Regions from separate parts of the Anaerostipes caccae L1-92 genome, predicted to be linked through region 3. Evidence: riboswitches for the same ligand, from Rfam matches in the RefSeq annotation. Region 3 holds a riboswitch; each other region holds the start of a gene.
What was found. Region 3 has a riboswitch for cyclic di-GMP ahead of ANCC_RS15665 (autotransporter outer membrane beta-barrel domain-containing protein). Riboswitches for the same ligand answer to the same signal wherever they lie in the genome.

Region 1: another riboswitch for cyclic di-GMP. It lies ahead of ANCC_RS00505 (MSCRAMM family protein); the one in region 3 lies ahead of ANCC_RS15665 (autotransporter outer membrane beta-barrel domain-containing protein).
Region 2: another riboswitch for cyclic di-GMP. It lies ahead of ANCC_RS03750 (Ig-like domain-containing protein); the one in region 3 lies ahead of ANCC_RS15665 (autotransporter outer membrane beta-barrel domain-containing protein).

What each region holds. Positions count from the first base shown of each region.
Region 1 covers NZ_AP023027.1:93,116-104,091, forward strand. The annotation lists gene ANCC_RS00480 (PSP1 domain-containing protein) at 1-322, shown strand, start outside; gene ANCC_RS00485 (tRNA1(Val) (adenine(37)-N6)-methyltransferase) at 312-1,064, shown strand; gene rsmI (16S rRNA (cytidine(1402)-2'-O)-methyltransferase) at 1,065-1,913, shown strand; gene ANCC_RS00495 (AbrB/MazE/SpoVT family DNA-binding domain-containing protein) at 1,974-2,237, opposite strand; gene ANCC_RS00500 (hypothetical protein) at 2,379-2,960, shown strand; cyclic di-GMP riboswitch class I at 3,009-3,101, shown strand; gene ANCC_RS00505 (MSCRAMM family protein) at 3,183-7,262, shown strand; gene ANCC_RS00510 (nucleoside recognition domain-containing protein) at 7,459-7,932, shown strand; gene ANCC_RS00515 (MarR family winged helix-turn-helix transcriptional regulator) at 7,968-8,405, opposite strand; gene ANCC_RS00520 (phosphoenolpyruvate carboxykinase (ATP)) at 8,426-10,093, opposite strand; gene ANCC_RS00525 (DUF885 domain-containing protein) at 10,147-10,976, opposite strand, start outside.
Region 2 covers NZ_AP023027.1:739,371-750,346, forward strand. The annotation lists gene ANCC_RS03735 (ammonium transporter) at 1-1,177, opposite strand, end outside; gene ANCC_RS03740 (P-II family nitrogen regulator) at 1,300-1,638, opposite strand; gene ANCC_RS03745 (DMT family transporter) at 1,856-2,752, shown strand; cyclic di-GMP riboswitch class I at 2,851-2,936, shown strand; gene ANCC_RS03750 (Ig-like domain-containing protein) at 3,026-6,031, shown strand; gene ANCC_RS03755 (InlB B-repeat-containing protein) at 6,050-6,514, shown strand; gene ANCC_RS03760 (Rrf2 family transcriptional regulator) at 6,532-6,969, opposite strand; gene ANCC_RS03765 (YhgE/Pip domain-containing protein) at 7,178-9,802, shown strand; gene ANCC_RS03770 (lysophospholipid acyltransferase family protein) at 9,818-10,525, shown strand; gene ANCC_RS03775 (hypothetical protein) at 10,816-10,976, shown strand, end outside.
Region 3 covers NZ_AP023027.1:3,200,391-3,211,366, reverse strand. The annotation lists gene ANCC_RS15665 (autotransporter outer membrane beta-barrel domain-containing protein) at 1-1,733, opposite strand, end outside; cyclic di-GMP riboswitch class I at 1,910-1,994, opposite strand; gene ANCC_RS15660 (energy-coupling factor transporter ATPase) at 2,120-2,971, shown strand; gene ANCC_RS15655 (energy-coupling factor transporter ATPase) at 2,956-3,819, shown strand; gene ANCC_RS15650 (energy-coupling factor transporter transmembrane component T family protein) at 3,812-4,624, shown strand; gene truA (tRNA pseudouridine(38-40) synthase TruA) at 4,639-5,397, shown strand; gene ANCC_RS15640 (anaerobic ribonucleoside-triphosphate reductase activating protein) at 5,398-6,090, shown strand; gene ANCC_RS15635 (ribonucleoside triphosphate reductase) at 6,199-8,583, shown strand; gene rplM (50S ribosomal protein L13) at 8,758-9,192, shown strand; gene rpsI (30S ribosomal protein S9) at 9,209-9,601, shown strand; gene ANCC_RS15620 (uracil-DNA glycosylase family protein) at 10,040-10,663, opposite strand; gene ANCC_RS15615 (helix-turn-helix transcriptional regulator) at 10,660-10,976, opposite strand, start outside.

The DNA of each region.
Region 1 (10,976 bases), 480 kb from region 3:
AAAGGAACAGAGCCTGTCTCTGAATCCCACTAAGATTTCAGGGGTCTGCGGGCGACTGATGTGCTGTCTGAAAAATGAGCAGGAGACATACGAATACCTGAACAAGAAACTGCCGAACATCGGAGACGCAGTGAAAACACCGGATGGCCGCACTGGCGAAGTGCAGCGGGTCAATATACTCAGACAAAATGTGAAGCTGATCGTAGAAGATGACAACGGCGATAAGGAAATCGTGGAGTACAAGCTGGATGATTTGAATTATCATCCGAAAAATGCGAGAAAAAGACGGGGAAAGGGCAGTCACAAGAATCATGAGAGCTAAACTTGGAGACGGAGAGCGATTGGATGATCTGGGTATAAAGGGATATCAGATCATCCAGAAAAAAGACGGTTTCTGTTTTGGAATGGACGCGGTTCTGCTGTCCTCTTTTGTCAAAGTGAAGAAAAACGGAAATGTGCTGGATCTTGGCACAGGAACGGGGATTCTTCCAATCCTCATGGAAGCCAAGACGCCCGGAAGACATTTTACCGGGCTGGAAATCCAGAGTGAGATGGCCGGGATGGCAGCAAGAAGTGCTGCATTAAACGGGCTGGAAGAAAAGATAGAGATCGTAGAAGGCGATATTACGAAGGCTTCTGCGATTTTTTCACATGACAGTTTTGATGTCATTACTTCAAATCCGCCTTATATGGTGAATGATCATGGCTTCAGGAATCCAAATGATGCGAAAGCCATTGCAAGACATGAGATCCTGTGCAGATTCCGGGATATTTCCGGTGCTGCCAGAGTCCTTTTAAAACACAGCGGAAGTTTGTTTTTGGTTCACAGAAGCTATCGTCTTTCTGAGATCCTTAACTGTTTGAGCAATGACGGACTGGAGCCCAAAAGAATCCGGTTTGTTTATCCTTACAGGGAAAAAGAATCCAATATTTTTTTGCTGGAAGCAGTAAAAGGAGGGAAGTCCAGGATGAAGGTCGAACCGCCTTTGATCATCTATGAAAAGCCCGGACAGTATACGGAAGAAATTTATAAAATTTATGGATGGAAACCAGAGGAGGTTTAAATGGCAGGGAAATTATATTTATGTGCAACGCCTATCGGCAATCTGGAGGACATTACATTCCGGACACTGGAAACGTTAAAAGCTGTAGATTTGATCGCTGCGGAAGACACACGGCACAGCATTAAGCTTTTAAATCACTTTGATATTAAGACAAAGATGACGAGCTATCACGAGTACAACCGTGTAGAAAAAGCCCGTTATCTTGTAAAGCTTCTGGAGGATGGAAAAAACATTGCACTGATTACGGATGCAGGAACACCGGGCATTTCAGATCCGGGAGAAGAACTGGTGAGACAGTGTCATGAAAACGGCATTCAGGTAACGTCCCTGCCGGGTGCATGTGCCCTGATCAATGGACTGATTATTTCAGGACAGCCAACCAGAAGATTCTGTTTTGAAGCATTTCTGCCGCCAGATAAAAAAGAGCGCGCCATGATCTTAGAACAGCTGAAGGATGAAACACGGACGATTATTTTGTATGAGGCTCCCCACAGGCTGTTAAAGACTTTGGAGGAACTTTACAGCACGATGGGGAATAGGAAAATGACGGTCTGCAGGGAACTGACAAAGAAGCATGAAACGGTATTTGTTTCTGAGATGGAAGAGGTCATCTCCTATTATACCGAACATCCGGCAAAGGGTGAGTGTGTTCTGATCATTCAGGGAAGAACATTGGAGGAACTGAAAAAGGAGAGCCAGGAGCAGTTTCAGGAACTCGATTTGATGGAGCATATGGAACGCTATTTAGGGAAAGGCCTCTCACAAAAAGAGGCTATGAAACTGGTGGCCAAAGACCGCGGAGTAGGAAAAAGAGACATTTATCAGGAGCTTCTCCGGTATAAGAAATAAAATAACATCAAAAAAAGGACATATCATCCAGCATATGTCCTTTCACTATATCCCACTGCTTTATTCTGCAACATTTAAACCAGCAAGTTTCGCCAATTCAATGATAGAACTTTTTGACACTTTCTTGCCTTTGTACTCAACGAGATCATCCATTTCGCCAGTAAAGATGTCTGCTGGATTGTACTTTTTCAATATGATCGTATCTTCGTCAACGAAGATCTCAAGGGGATCCCTCTCATTCACATCCAGATTACGTCTTAACTCAATTGGTAAAGTAATACGTCCCAGCTCATCAAGCTTTCTTACAATACCTGTACTCTTCATATTCGCTTCCCTCCTTGCAAATTAGTAAACTACTATACCTAACAATATCATACCTCACAAAGCTTGTCAAATCCGGGCTTTGAAGCATATTCTTATGGGGAAAAGAATAGGATACACTAAGAACGAAAAAGGAGTTTTCCTTTGATCAATTATATATGGAGTATTTTAATCTTAGCAGGTATATTAATAGGAAGTATAAACGGTAATCTGAATGCCGTATCAGACACGATTCTGGATTCTTCTAAGGAAGCTGTACAACTCTGTATCCTGATGTTCGGGGTCGTGGGGGTATGGTCCGGGATTATGAACGTTGCAGTCTCCTTAGGCCTTGTAAAAAAGCTTGAGAGACTCATAGCGCCCTTTTTAAAGCTTCTGTTTCCGAGGTTGAGGGATAAGGAGGCAAAGGAATACATCAGCACGAATATCGTGGCTAATCTTCTGGGACTTGGATGGGCCGCAACACCGTCAGGGATCAAGGCAATGAAGGCCCTTGACAGGATCAATCCGCACAAAGGTGTCGCCACCAGGGAAATGTGTATGTTTCTGATTCTTAACATTTCATCTTTACAGCTGATTCCGGTCAACATCATCGTATTCCGAAGCCAGTACGGAAGTGTGAATCCGACCGCGATTGTTGCGCCGGCCATTGTTGCAACCTTTTGTTCCACGATCGTAGGAATTCTCTTTGCAAAGATCATCGAGAAATTTCAGAAAAGCACTTGATTTTTAGAGACAATTTGTATATGATGAGAATATAGGTTTAGAAAGAGTAAAATAAATAGGCAAAGCTGCCGAAAGGCAGTGACGCAAAGCTAAAGGGGCTATATCGTATAGGGAGTATGATCGTGCCAGCCAGCTGCCTCATAAATTATTATTTATGTGTAGATTGAGAATCCGTTGGATACTCAGTCTTTTTTGTTTCAAATAATAAATGGGGGTATGAAAATGAGTAAAAAGGTAAGAAAAAGTCTTGCAGTTCTTGCGGCTTTTGTGCTGACGATATCATTTATCGCAGGGAATGGTGCGTTCACCAATGTCCATGCACAGGAGGCGGAAACAGAAACTGCATCAGAACAGATCACTTCTACAACAGAGGCTTCTTTAGCAACTGAGGAAACAGCTGCAATGGCCACAGAATCTGTCACAACAGAGCAAAAGGCCGCAACAGAGAGTAATACAGAAGCCGCAAAGGCCGAGAGCACTGCATCTGTCACAGCAATTCAGAAAAAAACAGCCGTAAAGTCCGTAAAACAGGGATCAGATCCTGTGGTGACAAACGGCAATTTCACCAAATACTTAACTAAATTTGCATTTACAGACCATTTAGGAAATCCGTTCACGGAGTCTCATCCTGTCACAAAAGACAGCAATGTGATCATCAGATATGAGTTCAAAATTCCGAATAAGGAAACCATTCAGGGAGGATCCACTTATATTCTGAAAATGCCGAACGTGTTCCAGTTAGATGGTCTCAGCGGCGCTGCGCAGAAATTAAATAAGCAACAGGCAGGCGCTGTAGAGGAAGTTCCGAACTGGACCGTAAACAACAATGCGACCATCACAGTAAAATTTCCAAAAACGCTGACTCAATCTAATATTGAAGGGTTCATGGAGATTAGCTGCAGCGTGGACGCAGATCAGTTAAAAGAAGAGACAATTATTTTCGATCTGGGACAACTTGAGGGATTCGGGCAGGAGTATCAGACTGACTTTAAACCGGAAGTGGAAAAGAAAAGCCCTGAAGTAGCGAAAAAGGGAACGCTGAACAGAGAAGACCAGACCATCACATGGACGGTCATTGCCACACCGGATAAGGGAGACAATAATCTGGAAGGATACACCCTGATAGATACGTTTGATAAAAAACAAGTCTTTGTAAAAGGTTCCGTGGAGTTAGACGGAACAAAAACTGCCGATCCGGAACTAACTGACAATGGATGGAACTATAAGTTCGGAAAGATCAGCAATGGTTCCCATACATTAACTTACAAAACAAAGCTTACGGATGAATTTTTTGAATCAGATTATAAGTCCAATGGTGCAAAAGATATGTCTGCCATTGCAGCTAATACTGTAACAATTAAGACAGGGGACAGTAAAGGTGAAGCTTCAGCCGATGCTTCAGTCCGGGTGGTAAGATATGCATTTTGGAAAGATAAAAATGCATCCAATAATATAGGATATGATGACGATGCAAAGAAGCCGTATCTTGGCTTTCAGCTGAAAGGTTGGTACGATACAGCGGGCAGAGAACTGCCGGTTACATTTACAGATAAGCTTCCAGAAGGAACCTCACTGATGGAGACAGAAGGACAGCTCACAGTGAAATATGGCAGCGGCAATGCAGTGAAACTTACAAAGGCAGCAGGAAGTACACCGGGTGAAAATGAATATACGTATGATACGGCAACACGAGAATTTAAAGTAACACTTGATCCAAAGTACAACAATAACTTTGTCTATGTCAATTATAAGATCTGGCTGGATACCGAGGCGGCTGTAAAAAAAGGAAGTGTAAGAAATACTGCAGTCATGACGGTTGGAAACCATGTAAGCATTTCTGATTATGAGGATTCCAGCTGGGGAAGCGGATATCAGAAAGGAAAGCTGGGACTTACAAAGTCAGGAGCCTTTGCAAGAGTTGAAGATGACAATACCATAAAATGGACAGTCACTGTCAATAACAATCCAACCAAAACAGTGAATGGAGACATTCAGTTTAAAGATGTGCTTCCGGAAGGGCTTGAATACATTGCCGGATCTTTTAATGCTAATTATAAGGGCAAGAATGAAAAAAATGTGCAGGTAAATGGAAACGAATTAATTTTTACTATAAAGGATCTTGGAAAAAACAAATGCACGATCACATATACAACAAGGATTAAGGGCGGAGCCCTTCAGTTCACTCAGAATGCAAATGGGAACTCACCGGCTGTTTCTTTTAAAAACCATGTGTTTCTCGAATGGGATGGTAACAAACAGGATATTACGGGAACAGGTTCTGTAAATATCCAGACTTTCGTTTCCAAGAAGGGAAGTTATAACAGCAGCAAAGATGAATTCAACTGGACGATCTGGCTCAGGTCAAAGGGCATTTACATTCATAACATGGTTGTCACAGAGAAGCTTCCGGAAGGCCACAGACTCGTAGAGGGAAGCCTTAAATACGGAGATAAAGTTCTTGGGACAGAGAAGAGTGCAGATCAGCCTTACTATGAGGTCAGCGGTGATAGTATCATTATTTACTTCCCGGAACAAATGCTTCCGACAGACAAAAATGACATGACACTGAGTACCGTTACCGATGAGACAAAGGCTGAGACAAAACCAGAAAAGGTAAGTGCAGTCAATGAAGTGAGTGTACGGGCAGACGAGTTTAAAACAGAGCTGACAGCAAAAGCTGAAGTAAATGTAAGCTATACGCCAGATGTAGAAAAAACCACCTCTTATAAAAAAGGAAATTATGTAGAGTGGACCGTAAATGTAAATAAAAACCATGCGGTAATTACGAAACAGAAGGCCGAAATTACAGATCAGCTTCAGCCGGGACTGACTTACAGAGAGGGATCTGTAAAGCTGATCGATGTGACGGCAAACAATAAAGAGATTTCCGGAATGGATTCAGATTATGATGATGTTTCAGGTAAGATTGTGTTTACATTCCCGGATGGACTGGATTTAACTCACCAGTTTAAAGTCTTATTTATCACAGATGTCACATCTGCCACAGGAAATATTAAAAACACCGTTACCTTTGATGCGAGTGCCAAAGAGACCAAGGTAACCAGCGGCAGTGTCCCATTGATATTAAGCGGAATGAACAGCGGCCTGACAGGTGATAACATTCGTTTTATCTTAAACAAAACAGATGCAGAAGATAATGCTCCCTTGGAAAATGTTGAATTTCAGCTTTATGACCATAATAAGAATGAAGTTGGAAGTGTTATGAAAACAGATAACAAGGGAAGGATTGCTTTCGATGCAGGATTAAAATACGGCAACACCTATTATCTGAAAGAGACAAAGGCTCTGAACGATTATGTACTGGACGCAGCGGAGCACAAACTAGTGATCGGGGAGAAAGAATCCGACAGAGTACAGGTTCAGTTTGACGGAAGAGACTACACTTTCTCATTAGATGAAAATGGAACTCTGAACTTTGGTTTTACAATTACAAATGAAGCAAAACGAGGTTCCGTTCTCCTTAAAAAGGTGAGCAGCGAAGACGCCCGGACTCTTGAAGGAGCAGAATTCAGTCTGTACAAGGCAGACGGAGAGTTAGTGGCTCAGGGACTTAAGACCGATGCACAGGGTCAGATCAGATTTGACTATCTGAGGCTTGGAACTTATTATTTCCAGGAAACAAAAGCGCCGGAAGGCTACAATCTGGATGCGGAGACCAAATATGAATTCAGAATTAACGATCAGGCAGCAGAGACACCGGTAGTTGTCGAAGCTGAAAATGTACCTACAAAAGTTTCTGTCATCAAGCTGGATGCAGCGACGAAGAAAGCGCTGGCAGGAGCTGAGCTTCAGATCATTCAGATTCAGGAAGACGGATCAGAATTGATCGTTGAAGAGTGGACATCTGAAGAGGAGGCACACGCGGTCACAGGAAAGCTTATTCCCGGAGAAGAATATATTTTAAGGGAGACAGAAGCACCGTTTGGCTACGAACTTGCAGAGGATGTGAGGTTTACAGTGAATGCAGGGGGAGAACTGCAGACTGTGGAAATGTATGATGAGCCTTCACCGGAAGATCCATATTACGGTGGAGATGATGAAGAAGAATCTAGCACAAGTGAGACAACAACCACGACAACATATGAAGAACCTGAGGATGAAGATTCTTACTACAGAGAGGACAGTGAAACTGTCAAAACTTCTGAAGCTTCCAGCAAATCGGTGACTGAATCAAGGGTTTCCAGAACCGGAGACAGTTCACATACAGCTGTTTACGCCATAGTGGCTGTGTGTGCGGCAGGTGCCGTACTGCTGCTTCTCAGAAAAAAATATAAGAAGTAACCAAAAATAATCTAAGGATACCAGGAAAGCACGATTTGTTTCTGGTATCCTTTTTTATTATAATGAGTTCTATCAATCTTACCTGTTTTTGGCATATAGGACGAGGATGCATGTATATATTATAATATAAAGTAATAAGGCGGGTGTGACTGTGATTGTTTCGCTGTCCGGCATTATTATCCCTTTAATTTTATTCATGATACTTTTGTATGGAATGATTTCAAAAAAAGAAATGTATCAGCCGTTTCTGGAAGGAGTCCAGGATGGATTTAAGGTAGTCATGGAAATTGCCCCTACCCTGATTGCACTGTTTTTAGCTGTGCAGATTTTCAGGACGTCCGGAGCGCTGGATCTTCTTGTATCCGTATTGAGTCCGGTGGGACAGCTTTTAAAGATTCCCAAGGACGTGCTTCCGGTAATCTTTGCAAAGCTGTTTTCATCTTCGGCAGCTACTGGATTCCTTTTGGATATTTTTAAGAACTTTGGCCCTGACTCAGCTCAGGGAGTCATGTCATCAATTATTTTAAGTTCTACCGAGACATGTTTTTATACAATGTCTATCTATTTCTCGGCCGTACATATCAAAAAGACCAGATACACCCTGGCAGGTGCTCTTCTGGCAACCTTCGCAGGAGTAATGGCCAGTGTATTTCTCACCGGGATGCATTAAAAACGGGAGCTGGAAAGATTTCCAGCCCCCCGTTTTTAATTGTTTTTTGTCTCATAGTAATCCCGGAAATATTCCATGATCCGTATCAGAAGGCGTTCTTCCTCTTCGTCTAATCGGGAAAGTACATCTTCAAGCATCGCGCGGTGAAACTGACTGTGATGGTCAAAGGCTTCCTTTCCTTTGTCAGAGAGGGATATATAAACGATTCTGCGGTCCTGCTCTCCGCGCCTGCGGATTACATAGCCTTTTTTTAAAAGACTGTTTATGGCGATGGTCAGCGTACCTACCGTGATGTTCAGGGCCTTTGCGATGGAAGACATATTCTTCGGACTGCCGGTTCCGATCGCGTCGATGATATGCAGTTCTTTGTTGGAAATGTCTTTGAACTCCTCTGTGATGACCGCCTTTTCCTCCTGATAAGATATTTCATGGAAAAGGTTTACCACAATGTCATTCAGCTGCTCTTTGGTCACGGTAAGAATTCACCTCACTTTTATTTTACATGGTTGTGCGCTTCGCTGATTACTTTAGCCAGAGCCTCTTTTGCCTCAGTAGGAAGAGCATTGTATCCGCCGTCCTGTGTATCCTTTTCAAAGATGAAGTTCAGACGTTCTGTCATTCTTGCTTTCAGGGTATTGACATAAGTCTCATCATCAAAATCAGGGACATATCCTTCCACTTCGATCGTTTCCATGTTGCTGAACGGTCCCCAAGGTTTTAATTGGGCATTGCCCTCAATGATCTGTTCTAATACAGACAAAGTAACACCAGGAGTGATATCCTTGCCCATAAAGTCGCCGGTATTTAAGATATAACATTCTACATGGCGGTCCTTTACAAGGGAACGGAACTTGTTGTAATCATCCACAAGAGGATAAGTACGGAACGGGTTTGCATATGGTTCCACGACCAGACGGTTCGGGTCTACTCCAGGCGCCAGGCGTTCTGCGTTAGTACGCTTTGTGGCGAGGGTAGCGCCCATGACTGCAGCCAAATGTGAACCGTTGACTTTGATGATCGGCGGAATGGTAGGATCTTTCATAATCCAGAAAATGCCGTTAACTGGAGATTCAATCTTGTCTACACGGTTTGGAGACCAGAGTTTTGACTTGATAGCCCGGCCGTTGCCGTTCCGGATGTCTTCAGTGACAAGGACAACATCTCCTTTGTCATCTCTCGTGGCAGAACAGTTCTGTGCTGTGAGGAGATACCTGTTGTCTTCGCACCCGGTCGGGTAGTCTGAGGTCTTGTCAAAATAAGTAGGCTCCATAGCGATGGAAGAGCCGGTTTCGGTGTTGATGATAAAGGCATCGTCGTGGAGGACGGTGATATCATATTTATTATTGTGTACGGCGTGAGTCAGTGTTGATTTTCCTGAACCGGACAGGCCAAAGAAAGATGCAACATAACTGTGGTTCGGACTTAAACGATATTCTTTCTGTCCGCCGTGGCAGGAAGCGTAGCCGTTTCTATTGGCAATCGCCCAGGCGATGGTAAGAGTACCTTTCTTATGTTCTCCAAAATAGCGCATTCCAAGCAAAGCTGCACAGTTGGTCTGGGTGTTGAAGTAAGTAAGCCCAAGCGGATGTTCCGGATGGCTCCATTGAGGATCAGAGAAAATATAAATATCAGACTCGCTGCCGATGGCACGGGACTTTTTATACATTTTATTGTATTCATCAGACTCATACTGGAAGTTCAGCATCCAGGAGTACAGGATGTTTTCCTCTCCCTCCGGAATCAGAAGATGTGCCTTAACCATAAATTCAGGGTCTAAGCCGATATAGACTTCTGCGTGGTACATGGTCTTTTTGCGTGTATCGTAGATCGCATCCATCACTTTTAAATCCAGATCGTTAGTATCCACGTTCGGACTTCCCGCGATCCTTCTGGCTGCCGCACAGCGTCCGGTAACGGAGCCGTCGTTGAACAGCAGAACTTTTGTGTCTTTTTTCAGGCCGAACTCTTCTCCGCGGTAGACCGGCATGTCGGTAACAATGGTTCCCGGAGAATTTTTAGCAAGCTCATATGCCTGCTTCAGGTTTACAACCTCAATGACGTTGTTGCCGTAAAATGCGGCCTCAATGATGGAGCGGGTCTTTGAGAATCCCGGTTTTCCTTTTCCAATTTCGTCATGGGTGTAGCGTGCTTTTGTTGACATAATCTTTCCTCCTAAACTTATGTGTTTTGCAGGTACAAAGATCGTACCCGGATTTACAGGTTTTCGTCGATGCGCTGTCTGAGTATACGAAAGCTGTTAGGTCCGGCATCTAATATGATTTTATGAAAAACTTTTTCATCATAAGCATTTCCAGATTTCTCTTTATAATAATCTTTTAATTCCATGAACTCCAGATAACCGATGTAGTAGCATAAGTAATTGGCCGGATTCTGGATGACATAGCGGTAAAGGGCTTTCATACTGGAGGTACTGATGGTTCCGTACTGCTGCATATATTTGACTGCCTCGTCAGCACTCCATCCTTCATAGTTAACACCCATATCCACTCTGGCACTTAAGGCCATATTGTACAGATAATTGTCCGGCAGAAGCTTCTTTAATGGCTCAAGTTCCTGCTTCATATCGAGGTAACTGTAAGAGTCCATCTCCACGTAGGTGGCCCAGCCTTCGCTGTATCCCGGATAATCCAGAATATAACGGATCGGATGTTCTTTTTTGCTGTGGAAATAAGTGGTTTGATACAAATGTCCCGGATAGCCCTCATGAGCCAGCGTCGGATACAGGGATTCCTGGCCGGTCTGCGCCTTATTGATGTAAATGACATTTTTCTTATAGTCATCGATGGCAGGAATCATGTAAAAAGCCGGGCTTGAGTTTTCTTCCAGAGAAGAATGGACATATTTGATGTCACACTCTACTTCGGCGGCAGCAGGATACTTATCTTTTATTTTCTGCTTCAGCTGTGACAGGATCTTCGATGGTTTTTTGCTTGAATATTTATTCAGATCTAAATCTAAAAAAGCATGGTAGATGGAGGGATCTTCTTTTATGATCTCTGTCATCTCTGTCTGAAGGTAAAGAA
Region 2 (10,976 bases), 1.1 Mb from region 3:
TACCTGCAATTTCTTCTTCCTCGGAAGCCCGAAGTCCGATGGTATGCTTCAGTCCCTGGAAGATGATGAGCCCGCCGACAATACAGTAAGCTGCAACGGCAGCGACACCGATGAACTGTGCTTTGATGAATGCACCTCTTGTGATATCCATAAGCTTTAAGGAATCTCCGGTTGCGAAGAAGGCTGTCAGGAGGGTTCCTGCCACACCGCAGGCCAGATGCACACCACAGGCTCCGACCGGGTCATCAATTTTTATTTTTTTGTCAAGCAGTTCAATGACTGCGACTACAACGACTCCGCAGATGGCACCGATGGCGATTGCGCCGTAGTTGGATACGACATCACATCCGGCTGTGATACCTACGAGGCCGGCAAGGGAACCGTTCAGAGTCATGGAAACATCGGGTTTACCATAACGCATCCAGGTGATAACCAGCGCCACTAACGTGGATGCGGCGGCGGCCAGGTTCGTGGTCATGGCGATGGAACCGAGAGTATCGGTGGCAGCAGTCGTGGAACCGCAGTTAAATCCGAACCAGCAGAACCATAAAATAAAGACTCCTAATGCGCCGAGCGCAATATTATGAGCCGGGATCGCTCTTGGAGTTCCGTCGGCTTTGTATTTTCCGATACGGGGACCGACTGTCGCAGCACCGACCAGTGCCAGCCATCCGCCGACAGAATGGACTGCAGTGGAACCTGCAAAATCATGAAACCCTAACTCAGCCAGCCATCCGCCGCCCCAAATCCAGTGTCCGGTGATCGGGTAAATGATCAGACTGATCAGCGCACTGTAAATCAGATAGGAAGAAAATTTTGTGCGCTCTGCCATGGCGCCGGAAACGATGGTGGCGGCTGTGGCACAGAATACAGTCTGGAAGATCATAAAGACACCGGGTGTAAGATCTTTAAATTGCTGCAGGTCAATGGATGTCGGATCAAAAAAGCCTGTGGTGCCGACGATGGGATTGCTGCCTCCGAACATCAGAGCAAATCCGATGACAAAGAAACAAAGAGTACCGAGGACAAAGTCCATCAAGTTTTTCATAATGATGTTGCTTGAGTTTTTCGCTCTTGTAAAACCTGTCTCGACCATTGCGAAGCCTGCCTGCATGAAGAAGACAAGGAAAGCTGCGATGCAAGTCCATACAATATTTAATAACTGCTGTACGTCCATATTAATATCCTCCTTTAAGACAAAAAGGGGACAATGCGTGCCTGCCGTTTATGGCCTGGCTGCATTATCCCCTTTGATAATGATGTAAGTATGTTATTGTTTTCATATTTCTGCCGATTAGATTATAAAGCGTCTTTTCCGGTTTCACCGGTACGGATTCTGATCGCTTCTTCCACGGGTGAGATAAAGATCTTGCCGTCTCCGAATTCGCCGGTGCGGACGGTGTTCACGATATCTTTTGTCACCTTTTCAACAACTTCCTCCGGCATTACAGATTCTACTTTGATCTTAGGCAGCAGATTGGAATTCAATTCATTCCCTCTGTATTTCTGTGTAAATCCTTTCTGATTTCCATAGCCCATGATATTGGAGATCATGAGTCCGGATACCTTGTGAGCTTCCAGGATATGCTTTACATCTGTGAGCTTCTCGGGTTTGATGACAACTACAACTTTCTTCATCATAATATAATTCCTCCTCTTTTTTATTTTAAGAAAAAAAGGCATTCCAATCTCTTGATCGGAACGCCTTTGTTCTTGAATGGTTCCCATTATACTCCAGAAGACTCATTTGTCAATAAAAAATCGGTTTGTATAAAAATAAATACAGATGAAAATCATTCTTAATGTGTCTGTAAAACATGGTAGAATAGAAGAATCATCAGGAGCGGAGGAATTTATGAAAATAAAGAATAAATCATTGATGGCAGCCCTCGCGGTGCTTGCCACTTTTTTATGGGGAAGTGCCTTTCCCAGCGTAAAATTGGGCTACGAGATTTTCAAGATACAGGGAGACGATATCGGAAGCAAGCTGCTGTTTGCAGGCATTCGTTTCGCGGCGGCAGGACTCATGGTGCTTGCAGTTTTGGGAGTTCAGACAAGACAGAGGCCACTGCCGAAAAAAGGGGCATTTAAACATCTCTTGACTCTTGGAATTCTTCAGACGACAATCCAGTATTATTTCTTTTATGTGGGACTTGCGCATACCACGGGAGCCAAGGGGTCGATTATCAACTCATTTACAGCATTCTTTCCGGTAGTTTTGGCTCCGTTCTTCTTTAAGAGCGACCGGCTGACGGCGAAGAAAATCATAGGATGTGCCGTCGGACTTTCCGGCATCGTCCTGATCAATCTGAAAGGAGGGAGTCTCGGCGGATTTGCCTGGAATGGAGAAGGATTCATTGTACTGGCAGCACTGTCACAGAGTCTCGCATCCATTTACAGCAAGAAACTGGCACAGACGATGAATGTGATGCTGATCGCCGGATATCAGCTTCTGCTTGGAGGAAGCCTGCTTTTGATTTTTGGATATGCGGGAAACGGAACTTTGACATTCCAAACAAGCGGACTGATCCTGCTTCTTTACATGGCTGTCCTTTCTGCTGTTGCATTCAGCGTCTGGACCTGGCTTTTATCCCATTATCAGGTCAGTTCCATTTCCATCTATAATCTGCTGATTCCGGTGTTCGGAACACTGCTTTCCGGCCTGCTTTTAAAAGAAAACGTCTTTACTGCGGTTAATATCGCATCCATTCTTCTTGTATGCGGAGGAATTGCTGCAGTGAATAAACAGTAGGCAGCATGTTTTTCGGAAAGAGCCATATGAATGTTGTATTCATACGGCTTTTTCATTGTAACAGTTTCTGGGATGAAGTATATTAGAAGAAAGGAATATTACATATTGGGCAAAACAGGTGAAAGCCTGCGGCGCAAAGCTAAAGGGTCTAAGATTTTATTGATTATGACAGCCAGCTGCAGTTTTTATGCATTGCGTTTTTAGGACAGCAATGCATTTTTTATTTAATGATTATATGGGGACATTCACAAATATATTGAGGAGGGGACTAAGTTGAACTTAACAGGATTTAGAAGGATCACAGCTTGTTTCCTTGCCGCAGTCATGGTATTTTCAATGCTGTTTCAGACAGTGAAAATATCTGCGGCGGGAAGCACCGTCAAATCATCAGGCCTTAAGACGGTCTTTCTGACTGGATCAGACGGATATCCGTCTGGAGACGGCAGTACAAAGGAGCAGCCGCTGCATGATATCAATGCGGCATTTCGGGCTGCAGCAGACGGAGGAACGATTGTCATTATTGATTCCTATGTGGATCAAAAGGGGATTACAACGCCTGAGGAGAAAAAACTTACAATCCGGGGAGAACATCCGAGCGTATCTCTGACTCTCCGTTATGGGATAACTCTGGGGAGTGATCTGAAGTTTGACAGGATCAAACTTGAGACTACTTCTGTTGATGAGGAGGCCAGGCGTTTTTATGTCAATGGATATTCGTTGACCCTGACCGATACGGTCCAGTGTTTTGTGAATGAAAATGACAATCAGAAAGCCTATATTTATGCGGGAAGTCCGGACACCACAGAAGTCTCAGGGCGGAGGGCAAGGATTGATGTGGGCGGCGGAAACTTTGCCGGAATATACGGTTATGGGAAAAACGGGGCAAAAGTTTTGGAAGGAACAGAGGTTACGATCAGGGACAATGCCCTGACCGACCGGCTGGACACGGCATCCGTTGTAAATATCTATACAAAACAGAATCTCAGGGAGGCAGCACGGAATATTGACCTGCTGAATATTGCCGCGCCTCTTAACACATATAACCTGTTTCAGGTTAAAAATGTGACTCTTAGCTCTATTCTGACGATGGGCACTAACGGCGGAACCACGCTGGAAGGGAACCTGAATATGAAGGGAGACGCCAATCTGGACATCAGCTCTGATCTTTATGTCAAGGGGACGGTAAATGGCTCGGGAACGATCACTCCATGGTTTAGGGGACAGGTAGTTTCGGAGAGAAAAGATTCAGACGGACGTCTGTCGTTTTCAAACGATGTGAATGCATGGGAGATGCGCACAGAGGAGACGTCATCAGGGAAACGATGGTTTGCCGCGCCAAAAAATAAGGAGAGTGTGTATTTTATTGACGGAACATCGGGGAACGACGGGAATACCGGGGAGTCGGCAGACCAGGCATTTGCATCTGTACAAAAGGCTCTGGAGGCCGCCAAATCCGGGAAACAAAACATATCCTTGATTATCTCGGGAGACACGACAGTCGATGAGCCGCTGGAACTTTCCCTGCCGGGACATACGTTTTCAATTTCCGGTATCGGATCTGCTCCCGCTAAGCTTACGGTCAGCAAGCCTCTGACAATCAGAGAATACACGGAATTCAGCTTTTTGACCATGGACTTTACGGGGCGCGCCGGACAGGACGGCATTGTGATCGACACAGATATGGCTGTATTTGAAGATAATCTTACGATGGAGGGGACTCCGCCTGATATCAGATATATAAAATCTGGAGATGCGGGACAGCAGGTAGATATATTCAGCGGCACTTACGGGAATATAAACGGAGAAAATGAGGAGGCATTCCTTATCCTGCATAACGGATCTATCCAGGGGAAAATCAGCGGCTGGGGCTATATTAATGCGGCACCGGAAGAGTGGAACAATGATGCTGTATTTGTAGGAGGAGGCATTGAGAGCAGCGGCTGGCTGACCATATTAGGAGGAACACAATCTTTCACCGTAGATGGAGATATTAAGGCAGGATCACTGGAGACAGACGGACAGGAGGCAAATCTTCAGATCACCAGCGGAAGCCAGATTACTGTTAAAGATTTTGATCCTCAGGTTTCAATCACAGTTCTTCCAAAACAGGGAATGATATCCGAGGGTATTTATGTGACGGCAGATTCTTTTGTTGGAAATACTGAGATTTCCAGGGTCAGGCTAAAAAATACCAAGGGGTATGTGCTGCCTGTACAAAAAAGCGGCGAAAAATATATCGGAACATTGAAGGAAGCCCCGCAGCTGGATGCGCCCAGAAAGATTACTTGGGATGAAAAAGGATTCGGTGAACTTACGTGGGAAAAAGTTCCCGGGGCATCCAGGTATCTGGTCACAGTTTTCAAAGGAGACGAAGAGATTCTTACAGACGAAGAGATTCTTACAGACGAAGAGAGCAGTACAGAGAGCCTGGATTGTTCCAAAGATTTGAGCAGATATGGAAAAGGCGGGTACAAGGCTGCTGTCCAGGCGGTTTCTGACACTGGCGAGTATTCAGACAGTGATATATCATACAGTGACCTGCTGTCCTATCATGTAAAGGCTTCAAGCATAATTTTGAGTCCAAATGCGAAAGAACTGATTGTTGGAGAAACTTTTCAGCTGAAGGCCCGGGCTCTGCCATTCGATGCAGACTGCGGATATCAGTGGACTTCCTCCGATATTTCTGTGGCAGATGTAGACGATAATGGAAATGTAACGGCAGTATCACCGGGTACGGCAAGTATCACAGCAAAAGCCGACGACGGAAGCGAAGCCGCTTCATCCTGTCAGGTTACAGTAAAGCCAAAACCGGTGGAAAGGATTGTGCTGAGTCAGACAGAGAAGACACTGTATACAGGAGAAAAATTTACTTTAGGGGCAGAGGTACAGCCTCAGGATGCAGCGGATAAGACGGTAAAATGGAGCAGCTCAGATCCAAAGGTTGCCTCAGTAAACAGCGCGGGAAAGGTTACTGCATTATCTCAGGGCCGGGCAGTGGTGACTGCCAAAGCCAATGACGGAAGCGGCATAAAGGCCAGCTGTAACATTATAGTATCTGTCAGATCTTATTCTATTGAATATGTCTTAAACGGCGGCCGAAACCACAGAGATAATCCTTCTGAGTTTTCGAATACGCCGGTGCGTCTGAAAGCTCCGGCAAGGGATGGATATTTATTTGCAGGCTGGTATGCAGACGCAGGGTTTCGATCGAGAGTAGAATCTGTTACACAGAAAAGGGAGTGCAGACTGTATGCCAAATGGCAGAAGATCGCTCTTTAGGCACCGAAGCTGACCTCTATGAAGAATCCGTTGGGACCGACGATGACAGTGGATTATTCTAAGGTTCCCGGTGCCGCGGGCTATGAGATTTCTGTGTCACCGAATACAGGTTTCAGCAAAAGTTCCACGAAGCGATGGGAAACTGCAGCCGGGGGAAAGACACTGACAGGGCTTAAGAAAAATACAGTGTATTATGTCAGAATCAGAGCTTACCGTTGGGATTCTGCGGGCAGGAAAGTGTATGGAACATACAGCAGCAAAACAAAAGGATATACTGTCAAATACCGGCTCAATAAAGGCAAAAACAACAATGCGAATATGATCAGTTACTACAATATAAAAGTGCCGTTGAAAAATCCCTCTCGGAAAGGGTATCGGTTTAAAGGCTGGTACACATCTAAGAAATATAAGAAAAGAATCAAGACCATACCGAAAGGAAAGCGTGCAAATTATACACTTTATGCAAAATGGAAAAAGAAATAATAAAGAGCGGGAGAGGATCAGCTGTCAGGCAGATCCTCTGCGACTACATGATCCAGTGTAAATTGTGAGAGACTTTGTCTGTAAGCCTGTTCTGCACGGGTAAAAACAGAGATGATCTGCTGTTCTTTTTCATGAGCAATCATTTTTTCCTTCGGGAATACTTTATCTACCAGATTTGTAGTGGACAGAAATGGAGCGGTACTCTCAATGGCCTCGAACACATCCAGGAGACTGATGTTTTTCGGGGCCCTTTTTAAAACAAATCCTCCCTTTTTTCCCGCTTCGGAATCGACCAGGCCCGCCACGACCAGCTGGCGCATGATTTTCTTTAAGTATGAGTCTGACAACCCCAGACGTTCGCTGAGAGTATAGCTTTTCACAGGGGCATGGCCTTTGGTATGGGCGATGACCAGCAGAATACAGACGGCCTGCTCCAGGCTTCCTTTGATTTTCATTTTTATAAATCCTCCTTGTTAAACACAATTTTACTTGATATGGAGACGTTTTATCAAGATGTGTTGACAAATAAAAACCGGATGAATATAATACTCTGTATCCGTAGATAAGAAATATCCATGGATATATTATATCTACAAAGTATTCTTTTGTAAACAAAAGGTGTGGGAAGGACATAAAAATGAAGCTGAGAAAGAAGGAAGAAAGATGCTGAAAAAAGAATGGCAGAACATACGGAACAGTAAATGGATGATGCTGGTTTTGACGGCGATCATTCTGATCCCAACCCTGTACACGACGATTTTTCTCGGGTCTATGTGGGACCCGTACGGTGAGACGGAACATCTGCCGGTGGCAGTGGTCAACAACGATAAAGCGGTTTCTTATAACGGAACAAAAATGGAAGTGGGAAAAGAGCTGGTCAGCAATCTGAAGAAATCGGATGCGATGGATTTTCGTTTTGTCAATGAGGCGGAAGCGGACTCAAAGCTGAGAAGCGGAACATACTATATGGTCATAACGATTCCCGAGAACTTTTCAGAAAATGCTGCTACAGTATTAAATGAACATCCGAAGAAGATGGAACTTGAATACCGGACGAACCCGGGAACAAACTACATTGCGTCCAAGATGGATGAGACGGCCGTAAATACGATCCGCTCCCAGGTGGCAGAACAGGTCACGAAGACTTATACAAAAACCATGTTCCGGCAGATAAAGTCTGCAGGAGCAGGATTTGGGCAGGCCGCCGAAGGCGCAGAGCAGATAGGCAGCGGAGCAAAGAAACTTTCGGCAGGCAGTCAAACCATTACAGACAATTTAAACACACTGGCCTCCAGCTCTCTGACATTTAAAGACGGAGCAGATTCTCTCCAGATAGGGCTTAAACGCTACACAGACGGCGTGGCTGAGGCGGACCGGGGAGCAAAGAAGCTGGATCAGGGAGCGGGGCAGCTGTCAAAAGGCGCAAAAACTCTCAAGTCCGGCGCTGATGAGTTAAAAAGCGGAACCGGAACACTGAACAAAGGAGTGGCAGACTATACGAAAGGAGTCGGGGCTGTCTATGCAGGCAGCAGTGAGCTTGAGAAAAAAAGCAGTTCATTAAATGGAGGAGTACAGGCGCTATCCGGAGGAATTCAGGCACTGGAGTCAGGAAGCGGAAGTGTCCTCACCGGATTAGAGGCCATGTCCTCTGAACTTGGAAAGTCGCTGACACCCGAAAAACAGCAGCAGACAAAGCAGCTGGCCGCGGGGATGAAACAGGCAGCCGATCAGCTGGACCCTCAGGGGACATCAAAGACCGTAAGCTTACAGACAGAAAAAACGGCGGAGACATTGTCGCAGAAGGCTTCGGACCTCTCAGAACACGCAGATGAGCTAAAACAGCAGATTGCAGATTTAAAGGCTTCTTCAGAGTTTCAGAAACTCAGCAGGGAGGAACAGCAGAGTCTACTCTCCGGGCTGGAGAAAAGTGCGGATGCTGTTTCTTCTGATGCGGAGACGATTCAGAATAGGGCACAGAAGGTCAAAAATTCTGCGGCCAGTACACAGTCAGCTGGGGCAGATCAGATGAAGAATACTGCATACCTTCTCAGAAACGGTGCGGATGCCATTGGCAGCTTGTCCTCCGGTCTTAGTCAGGTCAAAACAAACCTTGATAAAACGGGTACAAAACCTTCGGATATGGGACTGATTCAGGGCATGCAGACAGTTCACCTGGGAACCGAAAAGCTGAAAACCAGTGTGGATGGAAAAAACGGACTCAAAGAAGGAGTGAATGCATATACAGCCGGAGTAACCCAGGTAAACGGGGGCTTACAGCAGCTGGACAGCAAATCAGGACAGCTGAAGACTGGAGCGTCAGAGCTGAACGCAGGTGTTGGAAAGATGACAGAAAAGCTGCCTGAGCTGTTTCATGGAATGGCAGATCTGAAAAACGGGACACTGAGTCTCTGCAAAGGAACCGGTCAGCTTAACAAAAACAGCCGGACTCTTTTAGACGGAAGCGGCAGACTTTCCGACGGGGCAGAACAGATCGGCAGCGGGGCAGAAAAACTGGCAGACGGCTCTGAAATAGTGGGGACCGGGCTTTCTGTACTTCAGGACGGAAGCCGCACATTAAAGTCAAAACTTTCTGACGGAGCTGCACAGGCAGGAAAAGTAAAAGATTCAAAAAAGACCGTGGGTATGTTTGCGTCACCGGTAAAAACAGAACATTCTCAGATGTCAGATGTGCAGAATAACGGCCATGCCATGGCTCCTTATATGATGTCTGTGGCTTTATATGTGGCATGCATCGCATTCTGCCTCATGTTTCCGCTGAAGGAACACAACGGCAGGGTGCGAAGCGGATTCAGGTGGTGGCTGTCCAAGGCTTCTGTCATGGCGGTGATCGCGGCTGTGCAGGCAGTTGTTATGGTTCTTATGCTGATGCTCATCAATGGTCTGAAGCCAAAAGAACTGACGGCAACATTTTTGATGGCAGTTTTAGTCTCTATGACATTTATGGCCATGATCACGTTTTTCAATCTTTGGCTGGATAAAGTGGGCAGCTTTATCGTGCTGGTGTTCATGGTGCTGCAGCTGGGCGGAGCGGCAGGAACCTATCCGATCGAACTGTCACCGAAATTCTACCAGATGATACATCCGTTTATGCCGTTTACTTACAGTGTGAACGCATTCCGGAATACGCTCATGATCGGCGGCGGCATCACGGCGGATGTGCTTGTATTTATAGGAATTCTGATTGCTTTTTCTCTTTTATCCCTCGGATACTATGAGAAAAGAGCAAAAAAAACGGAGATCAAACACGCAGTTACTGCAGAAGGATGAAATGAGTGATAAAAAATGAAGAGAATTTTGCTTATGGTATTCAGAAACATTTTTCTGGTGCCGTTTATGTGGATCAAGCTGTGCTATTATGCTTCTCATGTGGATAAATATCCGGAGGAGAAGCGGTTTGCTATGCTGAAATTTATCACATCCCGTGCAAACAAAGGAGGAAATGTTACGATTGAAGTCCATGGGGAAGAAAATATACCAGAGAAAGACGGATTTATTTTCTACCCCAACCATCAGGGACTTTATGATGTACTGGCGGTGGCAGAGGCGTGTCCAAGGCCGTTTTCTGTGGTCGCAAAAAAAGAAGTGGCTGATATCCAGTTTTTAAAACAGGTTTTTGCATGTATGAAGGCCTATATGATAGACCGCGATGATATCCGCCAGTCCATGCAGGTGATTTTAAGTGTTGCAGAGGAAGTAAAGCGGGGTAGGAATTATCTCATATTTGCAGAAGGAACCCGCTCGAAAAACGGAAATGAGGTACAGACATTGAAAGGAGGAAGCTTTAAGGCTGCCGTAAAGGCGAAATGTCCGATCGTCCCGGTGGCCCTCGTTGATGCCTTTCTTCCTTTTGATTCCAATACGATAAAGCCTGTCACAGTCCAGGTGCACTTTTTAAAGCCCCTGTATTATGATGATTACAAACATATGAAGACTACGGAAATTGCAGAACAGGTGAAGGAAAGAATCCAAAAGGCGATCGGATTACAATAAAAAATATTATTTTTAGACAGTAAAAAGGCCAGATAGGGAAATCTGGCCTTTTTGAGGGGAGTATAAATAAATTAATAAGGGGTTATATAGTAGAAATATACATAATGAATACCTTCTACTATTTGCATTATAAGGTATCTTCAAAAAAAAAGCAATAAATTTTTTTAAGTCAAATGAAAATTATGGATAAAACAAAAATTTTTTAATATGGCGTTTTGTAAATCTTGCAAGAATATTTTTTTCTCTTTTGCAGACAATATTTGTGTAACCAACAGAAAGGAGAATTTATTATGTCAAAAAATTATTCTAACGAAAGCAACAACAGCAACAATAACAAAAACAATAACTGCAGCAACAGCTCAAACGAGAGCAACAGCCAGAACAGGTCTCAGAACAAATCTCAGAACAAAAACCAGAACAAATCTCAGAACAGCAGCCAGAACTCTTCTAA
Region 3 (10,976 bases):
CTGACCGTAATCGGATGGCTTACTGATAAAGTATCAAAATGAGCAATACCGTCAAAAGTTGATGCGCTGTCTTTTATGATAAGATCAGATCCTGTTTTGCAGGACAGGGAATTTCCCTTGAGCAAAAGGCCTCCCCAGAGAAATTCTGTTTTACTGTTAGTGACGGTCATAGCGGCCTGTGAGGACTCTGCAAGACTCCTGGAACTCTCGTCATCCACCTCCCCGACTAAGATGTAGTCGCCGTAGTACATGGTTCCTTTATATTCGTTTCCCTTTACATTTTCGAGGGAAAAAGAAATTTTTCCGGATCTGGCAGAACCTCCGCTGACGGATTCTCCGCCTCCCACAATCGTGCCTACGATTTCACTGTCTTTGTAAAGTGTAGAGCAGGTACCTTTTACATCTGCGCTGGAGCCCTGACCTGAAGCCTGACCGCCGGTGTGAAAAGCGGCAGCCACCAGATTACCCCACTGCTCTCCTACCGGAGACACAGAATTGACTACATTCAGGGAAACAGAACCGTTTACATCGGCAGAACCTCCGCCGGAGGCTGTACCTCCTGCCGTGACATAGCCATATATATTGGAACAGTTGCTCAGATTGGCAGTGATACTGCCGGAAACATCGGCGCAGGCCTGATTGCTCGCATCCCCGCCGCCGTGGAAGATCATGACTTCATTTCCGCTTCCTGCAAAGGAAGAGGTGATGGAGCCGCAGCTTGCATGAGCGTTGGCTCCGCTGGCATAACCGCCCGAATATACTTCACGGATGTCTACACTTTTCATTGTACAGGAAACAGAACCAGATACATCTGCAGAGGCTTTACCGTCCCCGTTTGCTGTGGCATAGCCGCCTCCGCGCAGAGAATATGTCCTGCTCGTGACACTTATGTTTACTGAGGCTACATCCGCTGAGGCATTATATGCTCCGGTGGTATACGCATAGCCGCCTCCGTATAGGTTGCCATGGTTGCTGGACGGGACAGAGGGAATGTCAACAGTGACAGATCCGGATACATTGGCACTGGCATTTCCCTTGGATGCATTGGCATATCCTCCTCCACACACTGAAGAAGCATTCACAGTACCTGAGACTTTAATGGAGACATTTCCACTCAGATCCGCATTTCCGGTACCATCGGAAAAACCTCCTCCATATATTCTGGACACCTGTACATTTTGGATGTCAATCGTTACATTTCCTTTTGCGGGTTTATTCTTTCCTCCGCCATAGATTGTAAAACCGCTCGTAACCGGTGTGTCAGACAGACGGGAATTACCGGAGGCATCAAAGACATAGGCTTTGCCGTCGGAATCCTTCTTGATCACGATGGAAGTGCCCTGAGCATAGAGTGTACTGCCTTCGATCATGATTTCCTGATCACTTGCAGCAGTTTTTTTCATTTTCACGTCTTTTTCAGATACTCCTTCATTGGAAATTTTGGCTGCAGCTGAGTTTTGGGCTTCTGTCGTCTCTTTCTTTGAGGTCTCGGTAACCTCTGGTTCAGGTGCTGTAGTTGTCTGCTGACTTTCGGCTGTCTCTGTCGGCCTGTCAGCAGATGCAGGTTTTTCTTCCTCAGATGCAGCCACATTCTCTGAAGAGGATGCCGCCTGAAGGTCCTTCTTTGCTTCCAGTGGTTCCTCCGCCGCATAACTTAAGTTGCCCAGAGTTGCAAGGCCGAGTGCAAGAAATATTGCGGTCAGCCACGCAGCAGGCTTTTTCAAGCGTTTCATAGTAATCTCCCCCTTATTTGATATGTTGTCATGATACTAAAATAAAAAACTCCGGCGGTATCCTGCCGGAGTCGATTTTATCTTAAAAAATGCAACGTAAGTCAAACTGCATAGAAAATATGCAGTACAAAATCCATCGAGAGGGCTATGAAAGTACAATAGTCCCGTAGGTAAAATGGAGCAACCGGCTGCCGTACCAGTAAATGGTTTAGGCCCTTGGCTTTGCGTCACCGGATTTCCCCGGTTTTGCCAAAATATAAAGACCGTTTTAAGCGGTGCTTATTTCTACCCTAAGTATATGGTCTAACCGTGGGAATGTCAATGAATACCTATTGTTTCCAGAGAATTTTATTGATATAATGGAGCATATGTCAAAGGAGAAACCAATGTCAATATTACAGATCAAAGATTTAATTCATCAATATATAACGTATGGGGAGAAGGAAGAGGAAACTCAGACAATAAATGCCGTAAATGGTGTGGATATGTCGGTGGAAAAAGGGGAGTTCATTGCCATTCTTGGACACAACGGCTCCGGCAAATCTTCCCTGGCAAAACATATCAACGGACTGCTGCAGCCCACATCCGGCTCTGTCTGTTTAAAGGGTATGGATACAAGAGACCATGAAAAGCTCCTGAAGATCCGCCAAAGTGCAGGAATTGTATTTCAAAACCCGGACAACCAGATTGTCGGTTCTGTAGTAGAAGAAGATGTAGCCTTCGGCCCGGAAAATATCGGCGTTCCCACAAAAGACATCTGGAGCCGCGTGGCAGGGGCACTGGAGGGCGTCGGAATGACCGCTTACCGCAGTGCAAGCCCCAACCATTTATCCGGCGGACAGAAACAGCGCATAGCCATTGCAGGGATCATGGCTATGGAACCGGAGTGTATTATCTTGGACGAGCCCACCGCGATGCTGGATCCTAAGGGAAGGCAGGATGTTTTGTCCCTGTCCAGGGAACTAAACAAAGAAAAAGAGATCACGATCATTTTAATCACACATGATATGGAAGAGGTACTGTTGGCTGACAAAGTGTTTGTCATGGATCAGGGAAAGGTCGTAATGAGCGGAACGCCAAAGGAAGTGTTTGCCCATGTTAAGGAGCTGAAAGGGTACGGGCTTGAAGTTCCGTTTGCCACAGAGCTTGCTTACGAGCTTAAAAAGGAGGGTATCAGGCTTTCTGATGCGATAACGACAAGGGAAGAACTGGTGGAAGAGTTATGTCAATTAGTTTAGAAAAAGTAAGTTATATATATGAAGATAATTCGGATATAAAGAAGCCCGCGCTGATCGATATAGATTTAGAGATCGGAGAGGGAGAATTTATCGGCATCATCGGACACACGGGATCGGGTAAGTCTACGCTGATCCAGCATCTGAACGGTCTCATGGAACCTACAAAAGGAAGGGTGTATTTTGAGGGAAAGAATATCCACGATGACAATTATGATATCAAGAGCCTCCGGGGAAAGGTCGGCCTGTGTTTTCAGTATCCGGAACACCAGCTGTTTGAGACAACCATACTGGAGGATGTCTGTTTCGGCCCTATGAACTTTGGGGCATCCAAAGAAGAAGCTGTCAAAGCCGCGAAGGAGGCACTCAAAGACGTGGGGATCTCAGAAGAACTGTTCGGAAAGTCGCCGTTTGAACTGTCCGGAGGACAGAAGCGCAGAGTAGCTATCGCAGGCATTCTGGCAATGAAGCCTGAATATTTTATTCTGGATGAACCGACCGCCGGTCTGGACCCTGAGGGAAGGGTACAGCTTTTAGAACTGCTGAAGCGTCTCAATCAGGAACAGGGTATCACGATCATACTTGTATCCCACAGTATGGAAGACATTGCATCCTATGTAGACAGGATGATCGTCATGAACCGTGGGCGGCTGGAATTTGACGGGGATAAGGAAGAGGTGTTTTCCCATCAGGAAGAACTGGAGCAGATGGGACTGTCCGTACCGTTTTTCAGACTCCTGGCCAATGATCTGAAAGAAAAAGGATTTCCTGTTGAGGGAGAGATCCTGACCCTTGAAGATGCCAGGAGGGCAATCCTAAAAACATTAAAGAAGGAACAAACATATGATTAAAGACATCACCATAGGACAATATTACAGATCAGATTCTATTCTTCACCGGCTGGACCCGAGGGTAAAGCTGGTGGGGACATTGATTTTTGTCATAACCTTGTTTTTCTCAAAGTCCCCGCTGACTTATGCGGCTTCTCTGCTGTTTTTGGCTTTGATGATCGGCCTTTCCACTGTACCTCTTTCTTTTATTGTCAGGGGGCTGAAAGCCGTTGGCGTTATTTTGCTTTTCTCCGTTGTCATCAATATTTTCTTCATACCGGGGGAGGCGATCGTACATTTCGGTGTTATCAGGATCACCAAAGAAGGAGTCATCACAGCCGTTTATCTGGGCACAAGGCTGGTGATGCTTGTATTGGGCACTTCCCTTATGACCTTTACTACCACACCCAATGAGCTCACAGACGGGCTCGAAAAGTCCCTGGGATTTTTGAAGCTGATCAAAATTCCTGTGCATGAGATTGCGATGATGATGTCGATTGCCCTAAGGTTTATCCCGATCCTCACAGAGGAGCTGGACAAGATCATGAAGGCCCAGACTGCAAGGGGAGTGGATTTTAAAAATGGAAGTTTTCTGCACCGGATGAAGAGCATGGTGCCGATCGTAGTGCCGCTGTTTGTGGCGGCGGTAAGGAGAGCCAATGACCTGGCCCTGGCCATGGAATCCAGGTGCTACCACGGAGGGGACGGACGGACGAAGATGAAGCCTCTCAAATACTGCAGAAGAGACCTGCTGGCCTATCTGTTTTTGGCTTTGTTTTTGGCACTGATGATTTACCTGGGATTTTTCTGTCCGGTCGGAAGATAGGCGTGAGGTATTCTATGAAACGGATAAAATTAGAAGTGGCATATGACGGGACAAATTACTGCGGCTGGCAGATACAGCCAAAGGATACGACCATAGAAGGGATTCTCAATGAGAAGCTTGGCAGTCTTTTGGGAGAAGAGATTACGGTGATCGGTGCCAGCCGCACCGACTCCGGGGTACATGCCCTCGGGAATGTGGCAGTGTTTGACACGGAGACGGAGATTCCGGGTGAAAGGATCGCCAGGGCTCTGAACCAGAGGCTGCCGGATGATATTGTCATACAGTCTTCCAGTGAAGTAAAAGACGATTTCCATCCCAGATATCAGGATACGAGGAAAACTTACGAGTATACGATTTACAATGCAGAATTTGATAACCCGGTCACGGCAAGGCACCATCACTTCGTGTATGTGCCGCTGGATGCGGAGCGTATGCGCACAGCTGCCCGCTGCTTTTTAGGTGAGCATGACTTTTTAAGCTTTTCTACCACAGGGAGTCCTACAAAGACCACGGTGCGCACGATCTATGAGTGCGAAGTGAGGCAGAACGGCCGGTATATTACCATGAGAGTCACGGGAAACGGATTTTTATATAACATGGTGCGGATGATGGCAGGAACTCTAATCTCCATCGGAAGGGGCAGGAAGGATCCGGAGTGGGTCAGGGAACTTTTCCTGCATCCGAAGAGAGGAAAGGCAGGTCCAAATGCTCCGGCAAAAGGACTGACACTCATCAACATACATTACATGGATGAAGAAAAGGAAGCGGATTAGATGAAGATTATGGGACTGCAAAAGTCAACACTCCTGGATTATCCGGGAAAAGTCGCCTGCACGGTATTTACCGGCGGGTGTAATTTTTTTTGCCCGTTCTGCCACAATGCTGAGCTGATCTCTCCGCGGAAGGAGGAGCCGGGGCTTTTAGAAAAAGATTTGCTGGCCTTTTTAAGGAAGCGGAGAGGAATCCTGGACGGAGTCTGTATTTCCGGAGGAGAACCGCTGCTTCACACCGGACTTTCAGGGCTTATCAGAGAGATGAAGGAACTCGGCTATCTGGTGAAGCTGGATACCAACGGAAGCTTTCCGGAAAGGCTCAAAAGGCTGGTCGGAGAGGGCCTTTTGGACTATGTGGCCATGGACATAAAAAATTCCAAAAAGAAATATGCTGCCACGGCGGGAGTGGAAGCATTTCAGATAGAACCGGTGGAGGAGAGCGTCAGATTCCTCATGGAAGGAAATGTACCGTTTGAGTTTCGTACCACGGTGGTGAGGGAACTTCACAGCGGGGAGGATATCGAAGAGATCGGAGAGTGGATTTCCGGAGATGAACCATATTTCCTTCAGAGTTTTGAACCCTCTGATCATGTACCGGATTTGAGACTCAGTGCCTATGGGAAGGAAGAAATGGAGACACTGGCGGATATTTTGAGAGAAAAAGTGCCGAATGTAGAATTAAGGGGATTATAACAATATATTGTGCCTGTATAGATAAAAACATACAATATGTTGACTTTGTTTTATATGGTGCTATAATTTTAAGTGTTGAACATATAGAAAGAATGGGGTGTGTGAGTCATGTATTATGTAATAAAGAGAGACGGAACCAAGGCAGAATTTGATATCCAGAAGATATCCACTGCCATCACAAGGGCATTTGAAGCCAAAGAAAAACAGTATCATCCGAGTGTGATCGATCTGCTGGCGCTTAAAGTCACATCAGATTTTGAGCCGAAAGTAAAAAATGATGTGATCGCGGTTGAAGACATTCAGGACAGCGTGGAGTCTGTGCTGATCCAGGCAGGCTATGCCGATGTGGCAAAAGGATATATTTTATACAGAAAACAGAGAGAAAAGATCCGGAATATGAAGTCTACAATTCTGGATTATAAAGAGCTGGTGGACAGTTATGTGAAAGCCAGTGACTGGAGGGTAAAAGAAAACTCTACCGTGACATATTCCGTCGGGGGACTGATTTTAAGCAACAGCGGGGCCATCACGGCGAATTACTGGCTTTCCGAGATCTATGATGATGAGATTGCCGATGCCCACAGGAATGCGGACATTCATATCCACGACCTTTCTATGCTGACCGGTTACTGCGCGGGCTGGTCTTTAAAGCAGCTGATCCAGGAGGGGCTGGGAGGCGTGCGCGGTAAGATTACCTCCGCACCGGCGAAGCATTTGTCCACACTGTGCAATCAGATGGTCAATTTCCTTGGCATCATGCAGAATGAGTGGGCCGGAGCCCAGGCATTCTCCTCTTTTGATACATATCTTGCACCGTTTGTAAAGGCAGACAATCTGTCCTACTATGAAGTGAAAAAATGTGTGCAGTCCTTTATTTTCGGTGTTAATATTCCGAGCCGATGGGGCACCCAGGCTCCTTTTTCTAATATTACTTTGGACTGGACCGTGCCGGATGATCTGGCGGAGCTCCCTGCGATCGTTGGCGGCAAAGAGATGGACTTCCGGTATAAAGACTGCAAAAAAGAGATGGACATGGTGAACAAGGCCTTTATCGAAGTCATGATCGAAGGGGATGCCGAAGGACGGGGCTTCCAGTATCCGATCCCTACCTATTCTATTACAAAAGACTTTGACTGGTCTGACACGGAAAATAACCGGCTTCTGTTTGAAATGACCGCCAAATACGGAACTCCGTATTTTTCTAATTATATCAACAGTGAAATGCAGCCGAGTGATGTGCGCAGTATGTGCTGCCGTCTGCGCCTGGATTTAAGAGAACTGCGTAAAAAAGCAGGGGGATTTTTCGGCAGCGGAGAGAGCACCGGATCTGTAGGAGTGGTTACGATCAATCTGCCTAAGATTGCTTACCTTTCTAAAGATGAAAAAGAGTTCTATCACAGGCTGGATCATTTGATGGATGTGTCAGCACGATCCTTAAAGATAAAAAGAACGATTATCACGAAATTGTTCGATGAGGGACTGTATCCTTATACGAAACGTTATTTGGATTCTTTTAACAATCACTTTTCTACCATCGGGCTGATCGGAATGAATGAAGCGGGCCTCAATGCCGGCTGGATCAAGGCGGATCTGACCGAAGAAAAGGCACAGGAATTTGCTAAGGAAGTATTGAATCATATGAGAAACCGCCTGTCAGATTACCAGGAAGAATACGGTGACCTTTATAATCTTGAAGCGACTCCGGCCGAATCTACGACATACCGCTTGGCGAAGCATGACGTGGCAGAGTTCCCGGACATTATCACAGCTTCAGAAGACGAAGGAACACCGTTTTACACGAACAGTTCCCATCTGCCGGTGGGATATACAGACGATGTTTTTGATGCGCTGGATATTCAGGATGAATTACAGACATTATATACGTCAGGGACAGTTTTCCACACTTTCCTTGGAGAGAAACTTCCGGACTGGAAAGCAGCCGCGGCTCTGGTGAAAAAGATCGCAGAAAATTACCGCCTTCCATATTATACGATTTCACCGACCTATTCTGTGTGCAGCAACCACGGTTATATAAACGGGGAGGTTTATGAATGTCCTGACTGCGGACAAAAAACGGAGGTATACAGCAGGATTACGGGTTATTATCGTCCGGTCCAGAACTGGAACGATGGAAAACGGCAGGAATATAAAGAAAGGAAACTGTACGATCCCAAAAATTCTGTTCTGAAGGCATCCAAGACTCCGAAAAAAGACATAAGCTTTGCCTCAGAGGCGGAAAAGAAGATGGAAGAAGCCCAGAAGATGCTTCTGTTTACAACCAAAACTTGTCCGAACTGTAAGATGGCCGGAGAGGTCCTTAAAAGTTCCCGGATTCCGTTTGAAATCGTGGATGCCGAGGAACATCAGGAATTGGTGCAGGAATACGGGATTATGCAGGCTCCGTCTCTGGTCGTACTGCGTGGGGACGAATTCGAGACGCACTGTAATGTTTCCAATATTAAGAAGTATGCAGAACAAAATCACTGCGGCTGATCATAGGGTATGTCCAATTTTGTTTCATAATTTTTGGAGAAAATTTATTGACACACCCCGGTCAGTGTTATATAATATGAAAATGTGACATAAAAGAAAATGCTTACCCCAATGCCCCGGAGGGAGTATTTTATATAGAAGACACATTGATTGAGAAATTTAGGAGGAAGAACCATGAAGAGCTTTATGGCAAGCCCATCAACAATTGAAAGAGAATGGTATGTAGTTGACGCCACAGGACATACATTAGGACGTTTAGCATCAGAGATCGCAAAAGTTTTAAGAGGAAAGAATAAGCCGACTTATACTCCTCACATCGACACAGGCGATAACGTGATCGTTGTGAACGCAGATAAAATCCAGGTAACTGGAAAGAAATTAGACCAGAAGATCTACTACAATCACTCTGATTATGTAGGCGGAATGAAAGAGACGACTTTAAAAGAAAAAATGGCGAAAAAGCCTGAAGATGTTATTTATCTTGCAGTAAAAGGTATGCTTCCAAAAGGTCCTTTGGGAAGAGCAATGATTAAGAAACTTCACGTATATGCAGGCGCAGAGCACAACAATCAGGCTCAGCAGCCAAAAGCATTAGAGATCAAGTATTAAGAAGGAGGACGATTAAGTGGCTACAGCAAAATATTACGGAACTGGTAGAAGAAAAAGCAGTATCGCTAGAGTATATTTAGTACCAGGAACAGGAAAAATCACAATCAATAAAAGAGATATCGACGAATATTTAGGATTAGAGACATTAAAAGTAGTCGTACGCCAGCCATTGGTTGCTACTGACACTCTCGGAAAATACGATGTTTTAGTTAATGTTATCGGCGGTGGATTTACAGGACAGGCAGGAGCAATCCGCCACGGTATTTCCAGAGCTTTATTACAGGTTGACGGAGACTTCCGCCCGGTATTAAAGAAAGCAGGATACTTAACCAGAGATCCACGTATGAAGGAAAGAAAGAAACCGGGACTTCGTTCTGCACGTCGTGCCCCACAGTTCTCAAAGAGATAGTAAAAAAATATATAAGAGAATTAATCAGCCCCATGAAAACAGCAAGTTTTCGTGGGGTTTCTGTTTTGTTGAAAAATATAAAGTTTTACTAAAATATACAATTTAGAAATTGTAATAATTAAAATGATGTGATAAAATTTGGTTATGGAACAACCGTGTTACAGGGTGGTTTGACCTTCATTCTACATAGAATGGAGGTGGTGCCAATGAAGAACAAATTCAGTTTTAATGACTTGATGCAGTTCGGATTATTTTTGATTGCACTACTGACCTTCATATATTTGATTAGTCATTAGTTACGCATAGAAAAACCACCCTTGAGAACTTTGGCAAGTAATAGGGTGGATTTCCTGCTTTTATTATTAGGTCAAACCGCTTTGGACGGTTGTTCCTTTTTCTACTTAAAATATACCACTAATTTAAAAGTTTGTAAAGAATTCATTGCTGATGAAGATGAAATACAGGATCACGATTGATCATATTAATCATGTTAGAAATATCTTCACAAGCCATCTGAAACTTCGACTTTTCAATCAGTATGTTTTTTCCTGTCATAATATAGGAGGGCATTAGCCGTATATTTTTATAGTATATTTCGCTGTGGCGCAGTTTGTATGTTGAAACAGCAGGAATCACATTTCTTTTCGTTGTTCTTTTAGCGATCATATTCATTGCTTTTTTTGCCACATCCCCCATCAGCATGACTACCTGAACGTTAGGAAATAAGGCGAGCTCCTTTTCAAGAAAAGGCAGGCTTTCTTCGATCATGCTTCTTTCAAGGAAAGTGTGAGATTTTGGTTTCTTTACTGCATTTGTAATATAAATACCTAAGTTCAGAAGTTCCTCTGACGTGTTTGCTTCTATTCCTGCGTTTTGGAAAAGACGGACAGCAGCAGAAAGATATTCTCCATCCTGTTTTCCATAGAAATCGTTCTCAGGATCTTTGGGGACGACTTCATTAATAAGTACAGCATTGATATTCTCTGGGATAACATCGACGTCATTGAAATAAAAATTACTGCCCGAAGCATCTATGCTTTGTAAACTCTTTTTTATATTCATGATTCTGCTCCTTTGTGATGGTTGAGAGCTTTTTCGCAGCGCTCTATGATTTCTTCTTTTAAGCTGATCGGACGTACAATTTCGACATTTTCTCCGAAAGATAACAGCATTTCATACAGCCATTCGTTCCGGGGAAGTGATGCTTTTACAATAAACTGTTGATCGTTTTGTATGATCGCCTCTTCACTGAAAATATCTAAAACCCTATGCCCCATGTCTAATGGAAACCGAAGTTCTATTTCATTTAATACTTCCATGTCCTCAGGCAGCGGCAAAATGTTTAAGTTATCATGAGGAATTTCATCAAACATAA